One region of the Paenochrobactrum glaciei genome, then DNA from elsewhere that is predicted to be linked to it. Evidence: riboswitches for the same ligand, from Rfam matches in the RefSeq annotation. Region 1 holds a riboswitch; the other holds the start of a gene.
What was found. Region 1 has a riboswitch for FMN ahead of ABDZ76_RS02495 (6,7-dimethyl-8-ribityllumazine synthase). Riboswitches for the same ligand answer to the same signal wherever they lie in the genome.
Positions count from the first base shown of each region.

Region 2: another riboswitch for FMN. It lies ahead of ABDZ76_RS17025 (DMT family transporter); the one in region 1 lies ahead of ABDZ76_RS02495 (6,7-dimethyl-8-ribityllumazine synthase).

Region 1 covers NZ_BAAADE010000001.1:500,535-507,869, forward strand. Annotated here, with positions in the region: gene ABDZ76_RS02480 (Ppx/GppA phosphatase family protein) at 1-683, shown strand, start outside; gene ABDZ76_RS02485 (RlmE family RNA methyltransferase) at 680-1,405, shown strand; gene ABDZ76_RS02490 (DHA2 family efflux MFS transporter permease subunit) at 1,467-2,858, opposite strand; FMN riboswitch at 3,756-3,915, shown strand; gene ABDZ76_RS02495 (6,7-dimethyl-8-ribityllumazine synthase) at 4,006-4,485, shown strand; gene fdhD (formate dehydrogenase accessory sulfurtransferase FdhD) at 4,550-5,359, opposite strand; gene ABDZ76_RS02505 (protein tyrosine phosphatase family protein) at 5,474-5,818, shown strand; gene mutL (DNA mismatch repair endonuclease MutL) at 5,825-7,335, shown strand, end outside.
Region 2 covers NZ_BAAADE010000020.1:30-7,364, forward strand. Annotated here, with positions in the region: partial or broken gene ABDZ76_RS17010 (IS30 family transposase) at 1-115, shown strand, start outside; gene ABDZ76_RS17015 (GNAT family N-acetyltransferase) at 171-629, shown strand; gene ABDZ76_RS17020 (GFA family protein) at 745-1,212, shown strand; FMN riboswitch at 1,313-1,463, shown strand; gene ABDZ76_RS17025 (DMT family transporter) at 1,562-2,476, shown strand; gene sufA (Fe-S cluster assembly scaffold SufA) at 2,549-2,929, opposite strand; gene ABDZ76_RS17035 (hypothetical protein) at 3,108-3,716, shown strand; tRNA gene ABDZ76_RS17040 (tRNA-Ser) at 3,875-3,964, shown strand; gene ABDZ76_RS17045 (NAD-dependent epimerase/dehydratase family protein) at 4,106-5,068, shown strand; gene ABDZ76_RS17050 (DedA family protein) at 5,241-5,771, shown strand; gene ABDZ76_RS17055 (MarC family NAAT transporter) at 5,826-6,506, shown strand; gene ABDZ76_RS17060 (acyltransferase family protein) at 6,695-7,335, shown strand, end outside.

The sequences.
Region 1 (7,335 bases):
CCGAAGCCCGCCTCGCAGTTTCCGGTTGCGGCACCTTGGTGGCGCGCGAGACCGATGCGATTGTGCTTTTTGATATCGGCGGCGGTTCTTCCGAGATTGCACTGATTGATGTCTCCAAACGCCGTTCACCGCGTTTGGCCGAGCATATTATTGCCTGGACATCACTGCCGGTGGGTGTTGTCACTTTAGCTGAACGCTTTGGCGGTCGCGATGTGACACCGGAAAGCTTTTCTGCCATGGTCGGCCATGTCAGCGAATTGCTGAGTAATTTTCAGGAACGCCATCATTTAGGGCGACTGGCGCAAAGCACACGTTTTCACCTGCTTGGTACATCCGGCACGGTCACAACGCTTGCAGGCATTCATTTAGGCCTTGAGCGCTATGACAGACGCCGCGTTGATGGTATGTGGATGGGTGCAGACGAAGTAACCCACATGACAGACACACTTCTGTCATGGGGCTTTGACAAACGGGTTGCTAATCCTTGCATTGGCGCTGATCGCGCCGATCTGGTATTAGCTGGATGTGCAATTCTGGATGCGATACGCAATGTATGGCCAAGCGAAAAACTGCTGGTCGCGGATCGCGGATTGCGCGAAGGTATTTTGACGGAACTGATGTCACGCGATGGAGCCTGGCGTCACTTTAAGCCCAACGGGCATAAGAACAGGCAATATTCATGAGTAATAAAGGCAGCGGTAAACCAGGGGGTGCGAATACCGGAGGGCGCGGCGGTGCAGGCACACGCGTCATGCATACACGCGTCAAGAAAAAAGCCGGCACGATTAAAGAATCGTCACGCCGCTGGCTTGAGCGTCACCTCAACGATCCTTACGTTCATAAATCCAAAGCTGACGGCTATCGCTCCCGCGCGGCCTATAAGCTGATCGAGATTGATGAGCGTTACAATATTTTGAAAAAAGGCCAGAAGATCATCGATTTGGGTGCAGCCCCCGGCGGCTGGTCACAAATCGCGGCCAAAATTGTCGGCTCCACCGATGAAAATCCGCAAGTGGTTGGCATCGACTTTTTGGAAGTTGATCCGCTTTCCGGCGTGATTTTGTTGCAGATGGACTTTCTGGAAGATGAAGCGCCTGCAAAACTGATGGAAGCATTAGGCGACAAGCCTGATCTCGTCATTTCTGATATGGCTGCACCAACCACAGGCCACCGCCGCACCGACCATTTACGCACCGCGCATTTGTGTGAAGTGGCGGCAGATTTTGCGATTTCCGTTTTGAAGCCGGGCGGTCACTTCCTGACCAAGACATTTCAGGGCGGCACCGAAAACGAATTGCTGGCCTTGCTGAAGCAGAAATTCCGCTCTGTTCATCACGTCAAGCCACCGGCATCGCGTGCTGAATCGGTCGAGCTTTATTTGCTCGCGCGTGACTTTAAAGGCTAAGTTCACTTAACGTCGTTGAACTAGAAAATGCCTGACCGGAATAGCTGGTCAGGCATTTTTTTTATGCTTCGTTTTTGCAGGTTTTTCGGCCTGAAAGCTGATGACCTGCATCGGGGTCAAGCTTGATAAAGCTGAAAAACGCCATGCCGGAAATCGCTGCAATGATGAAGAAACCGATATGGAAATCGCTGAGCAGTAATTCTTTGCCGTGGAAAAGCGTACTGATCTCCAGAATACCACCAGCGATGGCGACGCCGATAGCCAATGAGACTTGCTGGGCGACCGTAGTGATTGGGGTTGCCTGACTGGTTTTTTCGTTTGGAATTTCAGCATAGGCCAAAGTGTTGACGCCGGTAAATAAAAGCGAGCGGCCAACGCCGCCGATCAGCAGCGCCATAAAGATAATCCAATAAGGCGTTTCCGGCGTGAATAAGCCATTAATGGCAATGAAAGTGGCAGACATCAGCGCGCAAAGCGCCAAGGAGTTGCGGAAGCCAAAACGTGCAAACATCGAGCGTGCGCCAAATTTCATGGTGAAGGCACCAATCGCCGAGGTAAATGTCAGCATACCCGACTGAAACGGTGACAGGCCAAAACCGACCTGAAACATCAATGGCAGCAGGAATGGCACCGCACCTACGCCGAGGCGGAAAATACTGCCGCCCACCACAGAAACCCGGAACACTTGATTTTTAAACAATGACAGATCAAGCAAAGGCTCGGCCACACGTCTGGCATGCCAGACATAAAGAAGACTGGCTACAACCCCGATGATCAGCGTGCTGATGCCGACAAAGGTTGGCAAAGCCGGAAGGCTGACCACCGAAAGCCCGAACACCACACCGGACATGCCAAGCCCTGAAAGGACAAAGCCTGTCCAGTCGAGTTTACGGTTAATCAGCTCTTCGGCATCCGGCAGATATTTGGTTGAAAACCAGATGCCCATAATGCCGATTGGCACATTGATGATAAAAATCCAGTGCCATGTGAAATAGGTGGTAATAAAGCCACCAATCGGTGGCCCCGCCAATGGCCCTACCATCGCCGGAATGGAAAGCCATGCCATCGCAGAAACCAGCTCATTGCGCGGCGTTGAGCGAATGATCAACAAGCGCCCTACCGGCGTCATCATTGCGCCGCCCATACCTTGCAAGGAGCGCGCCAATACGAAAGATGTCAGGGAGTTTGAGGCCGCACAGGCAAGCGACCCCAACACGAAAACACCAATGGCGGCCCGAAACACCCGCTTGGCACCAAAGCGGTCTGCCATCCAGCCGCTGATCGGAATGAAGATCGCCAGTGACACCAGATAGCCGGTTAATGCCAGTTTCAGTGCAATCGGACTGGTGCCCAGATCGTCTGCGATAGCCGGTAATGACGTGGAGATAACATTGGAATCCATGTTCTCCATGAAAAGAGCGATGGCAAGAACAAGAGGCACTGACCGGTTCACGGCAATAAATCCATGTTTCCTCAGATTATGAGGCATTCAACTTCAATTATCAGCTACAGGAAATTTCCGTGTTTACGGGGTCTCTGTCACGATAGGCTGGCTTACTTTACTCAAGAACACACCAAATGACAGCTTAAAGTTGATAAAATATTGGTGACAAAAACGCGCTCCCACTATTGAAAACATTGCACTTTCTGACACGCCAAAACTCACCGAGTGTTACACGCGTTCACAAATGTCATTTCGAGGGTTGCGCCATAGGTTACACGCTGTTACATTGTGTGAAGACAGTGTTTTTTACGAATTTCCTGAATGAGACTGGGGACATATTCAGGCGAGAGAAAGGAATATGGCATGAGCGATCTGACAAGAACCGCACTTATGTATTCTATGATGATTATCAGCCTGAATACTGCACTGGCTATCGCAGTGATGGGTTTTGATCTTCTGCACTAATAAGAGTGCGAATGCAAAATTTTGATGAGCGTTTTGCAATTGGCAAACAGATGAACATCAACCTGATGCTCATTAGCCACGGTCAGACAAAACAGCCATTAAATGTTCTTGCGTTAAGAAGATTTTAATCCCCTGCACCTGAAACTGACATTGAGAGGTCAAGTTTTACAAAGCTAAGCCTCTCTTAAGAATCGGCTGATAGGTTTATTTATCAGCAGCCTTGGCAGACAAAGCCAAAGCAAAACAGTTTTCTTGCCCTCCAGGCACATTTGAGAAAGAGCGTTTCATTGGCGATAATGAAGCGCTCTTTTTCCTTATCCAACCCTATCTTGTCTGCTCAAAAACAACTTCAATCCCACGCGCAAACAGCTCTGGACAAACAGCTCTGGACAAACAGCAGGACAAAACCTACATTTGTCACAGCCGTACAATCCCGTGCGGTCTTGTTCTCGGGGCGGGGTGAAATTCCCCACCGGCGGTATGAAGTTTGAAATTCAAACTTTGAGCCCGCGAGCGCTTAAATTTGGATGCCAAGTTTAAGGTCAGCAGATCCGGTGCGATGCCGGAGCCGACGGTATAGTCCGGATGGAAGAGAGCGAAAGAAGACTTAGAATCTGAACGTCCCGACAGGAGACGTGCGGGTTCGTAAGTATTTTTTTGTACGCCCTGTTTCTAGTTTCGTGAGGAACCTATGACACAGAGCTATCCGAACACAACTCCTTTCAAAGTTGCATTCATTCAGGCACGCTGGCATGCCGATATTGTCGATGAAGCACGCAAAAGTTTTATCGAAGAAATTGCCAAGCTTTCCGGCAATAAAGTTGACGTCGAAATTTTCGATGTACCGGGCGCTTATGAAATTCCGCTGATGGCCAAAACTCTAGCAGATACAGGTCGCTATGCGGCGATTGCCGGCTGTGCTTTTGTGATCGACGGCGGCATTTACCGTCATGATTTTGTTGCAACTGCCGTGATCAACGGCATGATGCAGGTGCAGTTGGAAACCAATGTGCCGGTTTTGAGCGTTTCGCTCACCCCGCATCATTATCATAACAGCGAAGAACATCATCAGTTCTTCCATGCGCATTTCAAAATCAAAGGCGTGGAAGCAGCCCATGCTGCCATGCAGATCGTGTCTGAGCGTGCGCGCATCAAAGCACTGACCGCATAATCACATTTCTAAGTAATAAAAAATGGCGGGGTATTGATGCCCCGCCATTTTTATCAGTGCTATTTTATGGGTGCAGCACACGCTCTGCATGGGTGTAAATATCAAACTCCTGCCCCCTCACCAGAGCGACCAAAGTAAGCCCTGCTTTATCCGCCGTTTCGATGGCCAGTTGTGTGGGCGCAGAAATTGCAGCCAATAAAGGCACACCGATGATCGCCGCCTTTTGCACCATCTCTACTGACAGCCGGCTGGTCACCACCACTAACCCTTGGCCAGGCTCATATATATCGCGCAATAATGCACCCGCCAGTTTGTCCAGAGCATTATGCCGCCCGACATCCTCGCGCACGCAGACAACGCCCTGTTCGGGCACATAAAACCCCGCACCATGCACCGCGCGCGTTGCTTCATTCAGCTTTTGCTGACGTGCTAATAAAGCCATCGCGTCGATAATGTCTTTAGGTAAAAACTGCGCTTCAACATCTTGCAGCTGCGGCACCGGACGCAATGCCTGTTCGATTGATTCAATCCCGCACAATCCGCAGCCAACCGGCCCCGCCATATGGCGGCGGCGCACGGCAAAACGGCTAAGCGATTGCTCTTTCAATGTCACCTGTGCATCAAATCCGCCATCAACCGCCACGATATTAATGGTTTCAATATCGCTGATCTTCTGAATGATACCTTCGGTCAACGCAAAGCCGATGGCAAAATCTTCCAAATCATCAGGCGTTGCCATCATAACCGCATGGGTTGTGCCGCCAAAACTTACCGCGACCGCCACTTCTTCCGGCACCGGACGTTCCGCGTTTAAAAAACTGCCGTCGCGATAAATTTGCCGCTGAACAAGCCGTGAAGATTTTTGATTAGTCATGGCTTCTCCCATTATTTTATCCCATATTAGACTTATAGGGTTTGCTTCAAGATTCTGAAGCCGCCAGTTTTTTATGTCCCACCGGACAATGACCAATAATCGCAAGGTAGCACAATGGACATTCGCCAAATCGACGAAATTTATTCAGTCTCCGGCCAGATTTCACCTGATGATATACGTGATCTTGCAGCGCAGGGCTTTCAGATGGTGATCTGCCATCGCCCTGATGGTGAAGGTGGCGCAGACCAGCCAAATTTCGCTGAAATTGCCAAAGTAGCTGAAAAAGTCGGCATCACGGCTGTGCATGTGCCTTTTTCCGGCGGTATGCTCACCCAGGAAGATGTGGACGCGATGGCTGAAGCACTCGCCAAAGCCGAAGGTCCGGTACTTGGTTTCTGCCGCTCGGGCGCCCGTTCCGCACAGATTTACAGCATCACCCGCGGCTTAGAAAATAATTAATCATCCATGACCATTAAACATCTCAACGAAACCATCATCAATCAGATCGCTGCAGGTGAAGTGATCGAGCGACCGGCCAGCGTTATTAAAGAGCTGGTGGAAAATGCGATTGATGCGGGCGCTGACCGGATTGAAATTGTTACCGCAGGCGGTGGCAAAACGCTGTTGCGTGTCACGGACAACGGTTCCGGCATTCCGCAAGCTGAGTTGAGTTTGGCAATCTCGCGTCACTGCACATCCAAATTGCAGGATGATGTGCATGATATCCGCGCACTGGGCTTTCGTGGTGAGGCCTTGCCTTCCATCGGCTCGGTGGCGCGGCTGAGTTTGAAATCACGCGTCAAAACCGCCGATAGCGGTTTTGAAGTGGGTGTTGAAGGGGGCAATCTTAGCCCTACCCGCCCTGCGGCTTTAAATGTCGGCACGATTGCCGAAGTACGTGATCTTTTCTTTGCAACGCCAGCGCGATTGAAGTTCATGAAAACGGATCGCGCCGAAGCAACCGCTATTACGGAAGTCATCAAGCGCATTGCTATTGCCTTTCCGCATATTCGTTTCTCACTGGCCGGAACCGATCGCACGACACTGGAACTGCCTGCCACCGGCACTGGCAGCCAGGCTATGCTGGAGCGCATTTCGCAAATCTTAGGCAAAGAATTTGCCGAAAATGCGCTGGAGATTGATGCCGAGCGTGACGGTGTACGCCTTTCCGGCTTTATTGGCATTCCATCATTTAACCGCGGCAATGCCCAGCATCAATTTGCCTATGTCAATGGCCGCCCTGTGCGCGACAAGCAAATTTTTGGGGCGCTGCGCGGTGCCTTTATGGATGTGATTGCCCGTGACCGCCATCCGGTTGCGGTGCTGTTTTTAAATCTTGATCCGGCATTGGTGGATGTCAACGTACATCCGGCCAAAGCCGATGTGCGCTTTCGTGATCCGGGTCTTGTGCGCGGGCTTATTGTCGGCTCTATCAAACAGGTACTGGCTGCATCTGGCATCCGCGCCTCCACCAATGCAGCCACAAGCATGATGGAAGCCTTCAGAGCGCAAGGCTTGCAGCCCTCTTCTCATATGCCGCCGCAGCAGGCATCAAGCTATCGTCCGCAATTTGCAAGCCGTGACTGGCAGACGCATCAACCGCGTCAGGAATGGTCACCGGCAACAGCGCATCCGGCACACCGTCCGCTTGATCTTGATGAGAGTCAATCGGCTTTTGGCTCGATGCCAACCGGCTTGAATGAGGCAGGACAATCGGTTTTTGCTGATATCAGCATTCCAACTGCTGATGCACGCGCCGGAATGGCCGAGCCTGAAACAGAAATTATGGCTATGCCGTTGGGTGCTGCACGCGCACAGGTACATGCCAATTATATTGTCGCCCAGACGGAAGACAGTCTGGTGATTGTCGACCAGCACGCAGCCCATGAGCGCCTTGTTTATGAAGCCTTGAAAACAGCGCTTCATTCCAAGCCGATGGCTGCACAAATGCTGCTTATTCCGGAAATTGTCGATCT
Region 2 (7,335 bases), on a different contig from region 1:
TCTCGCATTCATCTGCAATTGCCTCAACAACACGCCTCGTAAATGCTTAGGCTACAAAACGCCTGCAGAAATATTCCGACAAAAGCTCGTCGCCAACAGATATCGTTACATATAAACTCAGACCGCAAAAGTCGCGCTTCAGCATGAAATCACAAGGGAATTGACGTAAAATGTGGTTTCATATTTATATGATGGGCATGAAAATAATGTCGTCACAAGCTCCCATTCTTTCCCAGTGCACAATCCAATGGCGTGGTAAATTTGAGAATGCAGAAGTTAATGCCATTCATGCAGAGTGCTTTGAACATTCAATATTAACTATCGATTGGTGGGCACAGGTCAATCGTTTCAGTCTTGGCTGGGTTTGTGTGCGTCATATGGAAAAACTGATTGGCTTTGTGAATGTCGCGTGGGATGGCGGCGTCCACGCCTTTATTTTGGATACAATGGTACCAGCGGCATTTCAGCGCCAAGGTATTGCACAAGCTCTGATAGCAGAGGCGGTTCAACATGCAAAGGAAGCTGGTTGCGAGTGGATGCATGTAGATTTTGCGCCCCATCTTCGGGAATTTTACTTCCAGAGGTGCGGGTTTACCCCCACCGATGCTGGACTTATCGCATTGAATTAGTTGTGCTGCCTGTATCAGCCTTCAATGTGGCTGTGCATTGATGGAAAGAATATTAAATTGAAAAACTTTCAAAGAATTTGTAAAAATTAGCATCATTTTTTGAAGGATATAATTAATGAAAATGCCTCGATTACCCCTAAGCGGACAATGTCGTTGCGGACAGGTCAAAATTGAAATGACAGCTGCTCCGATCATGACAGCAGCATGTCATTGTGCCGGCTGCCAGACCATGAGCAGCAGTGCGTTTTCATTAACAGCGATGGTTCCCTCTTCCGGCTTTAAAGTCACACAAGGAGAACCTGTTATCGGTGGTTTACATGGGAGCCAACAACATCATTATTTCTGCGATCATTGTATGACATGGATGTATACCCGCATTGAAGGCGTTGATGGCTTTCTCAATGTGCGTCCGTCATTATTTGATGATCATGGGTGGTTCGTCCCGTTCATCGAAACAATGACCAAGGAAAAACTAGACTGGGCGCAGACACCAGCCACTCACAGTTATGAAGGCTTCCCGCCTTTTGAAGATTTTGAAAAGCTGATGGGTGAATTTGCATCATCGAGTGAACCCCATTCTTAAAGCCTTAAATCCATCTATAGATTGATTTAGCGCCACACATATCCTATTTCATAAGCAGCCAAAGATCAGGTTTTGGTCTTTGGCTGCTAAATTAATGAAATCCAGTTCTCAGGGCGGGGTGCAATTCCCCACCGGCGGTAACGAATAAAATCTATTCGAAAGCCCGCGAGCGCCTGACAGTTTTGTCAGGGTCAGCAGATTCGGTGTAACTCCGAAGCCGACGGTCATAGTCCGGATGAGAGAGAGCGTGGTGTGAATGCTGCATACGCAAACGGCTTTTAGCCGTCTGCCTATTGTTGTTTTCTCCCCGTACCCTGAGGTGACAGGCTAACGAGACAGGAAAACAACGTTGAGCCAAATTACCTCTGTTAAAACGACCAGATCGTCCTTACTTGGCGCCAGTCTGATGTTGGCGGCTTGTGTCGCCTATGCAGGCGTCAATGTTGCCACACAATGGGCTGGCACCAAAACAGGCATTCCATCGGTTATGATTGCCTTTTGGCAATATATTATTGCCCTCATTCTTACCCTGCCATTTGTATTCCGCCTTGGCTTGCAGGCACTGCGCACCAATCATTTGATGTTGCATATTATGCGCGTTGCATTGGCTGCAGCAGGGGTGCAGGTATGGATCTACGCCCTCACCCATGTGCCAATCTGGCAGGTCATTGCGCTGGCAATGACATCACCATTTTTCGTGATCGTATTTGCTCGCTTTTTCTTGAAAGAAGTTGTCACTCCGGCACGCCTTATCACCGCTATTGTTGGTTTTTCCGGTGCCGTCATTATTCTGGCACCATGGTCTGATACCTATACCGCTTATGCTTTGCTGCCAGTGCTGGCGGCCGCACTCTGGGCGGGATATTCCGTCATGACCAAATATCTGACGCGCTTTGAGCGTTCTGTCAGTATTTCCATCTATATGCTGGTTCTGCTTTCGCCAATTAATGCAGCTTTATGGGTTGCATCAGGCATCGGCATGCCGGAAATGGCCGCGCCGGCGATGGAGGTTTGGTTCATTCTTATTCTGATTGGCACCCTCACCGCCATTGCGCAATATTGCCAAATCGCAGCCTATTCCGAAGCGGATGCTGTCTTCCTGCAACCGTTTGATGACCTGAAACTGCCGATCAATGTCATTCTCGGCTGGATCGTCTTTGCCGCAGTGCCGGATAATAATTTCTGGTTTGGCGCAGCCCTCATTGTCGGCGCATCGCTTTATCTCGTGCGCCGTGATGCCGGAAAGCTCCCTGCCCGCACTTAAAAGAAATAGCCCGCCATTTTGATACAATGGCGGGCTATTTTATAATGATTTCAATATATTATTATAAGTTCTTTATAGACTGCTTTGAAGTTCACGAAGTTTCTCTTCAGAGATGGGCGTCAGCTCGATTGATTCACCGCAACCACATGCCGAGGTCTGGTTTGGATTATTGAAAACAAAGCCAGTGCGCAATGTCGTCACTTCAAAGTCCATTTGTGTGCCCAGCAAAAACATAACGGCCTGTGGCGCGATATAAACAGACGCACCATTATGCTGCACCAGATCGTCGCCTTGCTGCGGCTCATTCACCAGATCAATTGTATATTCCATTCCCGCACAGCCGCCTTTTTTGACGCCAATACGGATGCCATGCGCATCTTCACGCGCTTCAACAATTTCATTCACACGACCAGCAGCAGCATCGGTCAAGGTCATTACTGCAAAACGGCCCATTTTATTCACTTTCAATTTGTACAAAAGTACTGAATCTATCAGCAAGAAAATCAAGAATCGTGATGATCACAAAACTTCACTTAATTTGCCATGATTTCACTATATTTAGTATCCTACAATGCTGATCGCAAGGGATCAATGTTTTGCGGCTAGATCAAGAATGAACAAGGATCATTTCATGCGACAGATATATGCAAAAAAGCAGGATATGACCATGCGCGGGCTCATGCTCGCTGCTGTCATTACCGGCTTGTCTTGCCTGCCGGCTTTAGCCAATGAAAAAGAGCCTAAACCTGCTGAGGCAGCTGAAACAGTTGAAAAAACTGTAACACCTGCTGTTCAGGCAGAGGTCGGGGAAACAGAAAAAGTCCCTGATTATCTGGATAATCGCAGCAATCCCGAAACATTGATTGAATCCTATTATAATGCGATCAATCGTAAGGAATATGTGCGCGCCTATAGCTATTATTCAGAAGAAGGCCGTGATCCGCATTTTAATGATTTTGCCAAAGGTTACGAGAATACTAAATCTGTACGTGTGAAAACCAGACATATTGAGCCCGACCCGGGTGCCGGACAAATTTACTGGAGCCTGCCACTTGCCATTGAAGCAGAAGATAATGACGGTAAAAAAACTGTCTTTACCGGTTGCTACACTTTGCGAATGACAAATCCGGCTATGCAGGAAGAGCCACCTTTTAAACCATTGGAGATTATGACAGGTAGCCTTACCCCCTCACCGCTTGATCTGGAAAAGAGTGTTCCGGAAAGCTGCGATGCGCCCTAAAAACTGTTATTAACAGCTTCATTCAATTATTTTTTCTATAAGCATAATAAGCAGTTGACGTTTCAAATGATTTGCATATAAAGGCGACATTCAGCACTGCTTATATTGCCTTATATGAGCTCATATTTGATCTTCTTGTTCAAATATAAAGTGTAGCCGGAGGGGTGGCCGAGTGGTTTAAGGCACCGGTCTTGAAAACCGGCGTGCGGGTGACCGTACCGTGGGTTCGAATCCCACCCCCTCCGCCATCTATCAAATTCAAAACAATCTTCATAATACTTACGGATCAAGGCCTGCAGGTTTGCTGCACGGGTTTCATTGAGCTCAAGAATCACAGATCATTTCTCATATGAATCGCCGAGTTTTTTGAAAGATATATGGTCAGTCCGATGAAAAATAAATCTGTCCTCATTATCGGAGGCTCTGGCTTTGTAGGTAAGCATGTCGTCAATACATTCTTGAGCGCATCCAAACAAGTGACCGTTCTTAATCGTGGCAATGTAGCGCTTGAGAATGTGGAGCAGCTAATTGCTGATCGTAATGACTTGAAGGCTCTTGAAAATGTACTGAAAGGTCAACAATTTGATGTTGTTGTTGACACCAATTGTTATACACCACAGCAAGCACAAAACCTCACGCGAGCCCTTCAAGGCGTAACCGGCAATATTATCGTCATTTCCAGCGCCGCAGTTTACGCAGACAGTGCAATTCAACCACCATTCGAAAATGAGCCGACGGGCGGCGCTGCCATTTGGGCTGAATATGGCAAAGAGAAAAGTGAGATGGAGGAAATCTATCGCTCGGCCTCTGATCATTACGACCAATGTATCATGCTTCGTCCACCTTATATTTTTGGCGCTGATAATAGTTCGGACAGGGAAACGTGGTTCTGGGCGCGGCAGGCCGCCAATAAGCCGATTTTGTTGCCCGGAAAAGGTGACACCCAAGCACAGTTCATTCATGTTGATGATGTTGCAAATGCCATCATGCATGTTTCTCAAAGTGAATGCCGCGGCTTCGATGTTTTTAATGTTGCCGACACAGCAATTTTAACATTTTCGCAACTTTCCACCTTGTTGGCACAAGTTGCAGGGCTTGAAGATAATCAGATTGCTGTCGGTGGTGCTGCAGGCAATGCAAGTGCACGCTCATGGTTTCCATTTCGTGATTATCCGTGTCTGGCCGCACCGGATCGGATTATCGATGAGCTTGGCTGGAAACCCAAACGCTCTCTCTATGGACACTTCAAAAGCACATTGAACCACTATCAATTGGATTTATTAGCCGAAACAATGGCACCGACTGAAACTGAGCTCTTAATTTTAAAACGGCTCGGCTATGTGAAAGAATAAATTTTGAACCTCAATTATTGTTATGATTTTCATCTCTCAATCTTACTTCCAGCAAAATTGTAATTCATTACATTATATATTCTACAATGATAAAATCACGCGACTTTAACCGGAATAAGATACAGCTAAAACACCCGCGACCAGAAGCATATTTTATGATTGAGCCTACTTGATGCTAAATAATTTGATTCAAACAACCTTAAATTTTGTTCAGGAATATAGCTATTTAGCGCCCTTCATTGCATTTACGCTCTCTTTTTGTGAATCTCTGGCCTTTTTATCACTCCTCGCCCCCGCCACGACAATCTTGATTGGTATGGGTGCCCTTATTGGTGTGGCGAACTTAGATTTCTTAACCCTATGGATTTCAGCAGCCCTTGGTGCGTTTTTAGGTGATTGGGTCTCTTATTGGCTCGGACGCCGTTATAAAAAGCAAATTCTCAATATTTGGCCGCTTTCTAAATATCCGGATATGGCACGTAATGGCGAGTTATTCTTCCAACGCTGGGGAACATGGAGCGTTTTTATAGGTCGTTTTTGGGGGCCATTAAGAGCTATTGTTCCGCTAATGGCAGGTATAATGAATTTACCGCAAGTCTTGTTTCAGCTCGCAAACTTCGCCTCCGCAGCCATATGGGCATTTGCCATGCTGGCACCGGGCGCATTCGCTTTAAATGTTAGCTGGCTAGATTGGATTAAGTAAAATTTGCCTTTTCTTTAGAAATCCCTCATAGGCTTGAGCAAAAAGGATTTTCATATGTCATATATTGTAGATTTTTTTAAATATACAGCAATTGTTGTTATTGGCCTTTTGCCAATTATGAACCCGTTGACTACTTTTCCGCTTTTTATGTCTCTGACAAATCGCATGTCCGCTGAGAAAAAGCGCAAACAAGCTGCCAAGGCTTGTATTTATGCTTTTTGTATTCTGGCAACTTTTCTTCTGCTGGGTAAGGGTATCATCACACTTTTTGGCATTTCCATGCCGGGTATTCGTGTTGCTGGCGGGATTATCATCCTGATTTTGGCGTTACGATTGGTGTTTTCAGGCAACGATCCTTCATCAGAAGTCGAGTCCAGCGCATCCGACATTAAAAAAGCTGATATGGATTATTCATTCTCCCCTTTAGCTATGCCAAGTCTTGCAGGCCCAGGCTCTATCGCGGTGGTGATGGGGTTTGGTTCACAAATTCCAAGCGGCCAGATGATTATGGGGCATGTTCATATTTTAATCGGCATCGCGATTGTTACAACCATTGCTTACATCATGCTTTCAGCTTCGCAATGGATTGAAAAACTACTTGGCAAACATGGTACACAAGCAATTTCCAAAATTATGGGCTTTTTGCTTACATGTATTGCTGTGCAGTTTTTAGCATCAGGCATACGTGATTTTTACGTTGAATTTTCAAGCCTCAGTGCGACCGCAACACTTTAACACGCATCAACTATAAATAAGGGATTACAAAAGCCAATGTTGCGTCGCTGGCTTTTGTGTGAAGGCTGTCTATAAATATTCTAAATCGCACTGACTAAAAAATAAAACCGCTGGCCTTTCCTATTAAAACGGCATAACCATTCAATTTAGTTTTAAATTCGAACAATATTTTTGTGAATTGGTGTATAATGCAACGACTTCCAGATTTTGATGGTTTACGTTTCATTCTATGTTTAGGAATTGCTACTTTTCACTATTCCTTCCGAATACCAATAGACAATGAATTCATAACTTCTGTTGTTTTACGTTTTTCATATTTTACTGATATATTTTTTATCGTATCGGGACTATTCCTTGCACGCCGTGCTTATGGCACATGGGATAGACGTCAATACTTTGCTTTTCAAGCAAAGCGTTTAGCACGCATCTACCCTCTTCACGTGGCCACTTTTTCTTGTTTTGCGCTCATCTCTATTGCTTATGCATATGGATTTATTAATCCGAATGCCCAGCCGGATACCAATTGGCAAAATGCTATTACCCAATTATTTCTTTTGCATAGCTGGGGTCTGGGTAGTACTTTTTCTTACAATTATGTCAGCTGGTCACTCAGCGCTTTATTCCTGATGTACCTTTGCTTTCCATTATTCGATGTCTTAAGCAAACGTTTTGGTGTGGGAATTTTAGCAGCACTTATTATAGCGATCATCGGTGGTGAGCTGTTAACACGAATGCTTGGTGGCCCTTCTTTAACCAGAGCACAATTTACAAATTTTGGCATATTACGGGTTTTACCATCATTTTTGTTCGGCATGTGGTTGGTAAGACA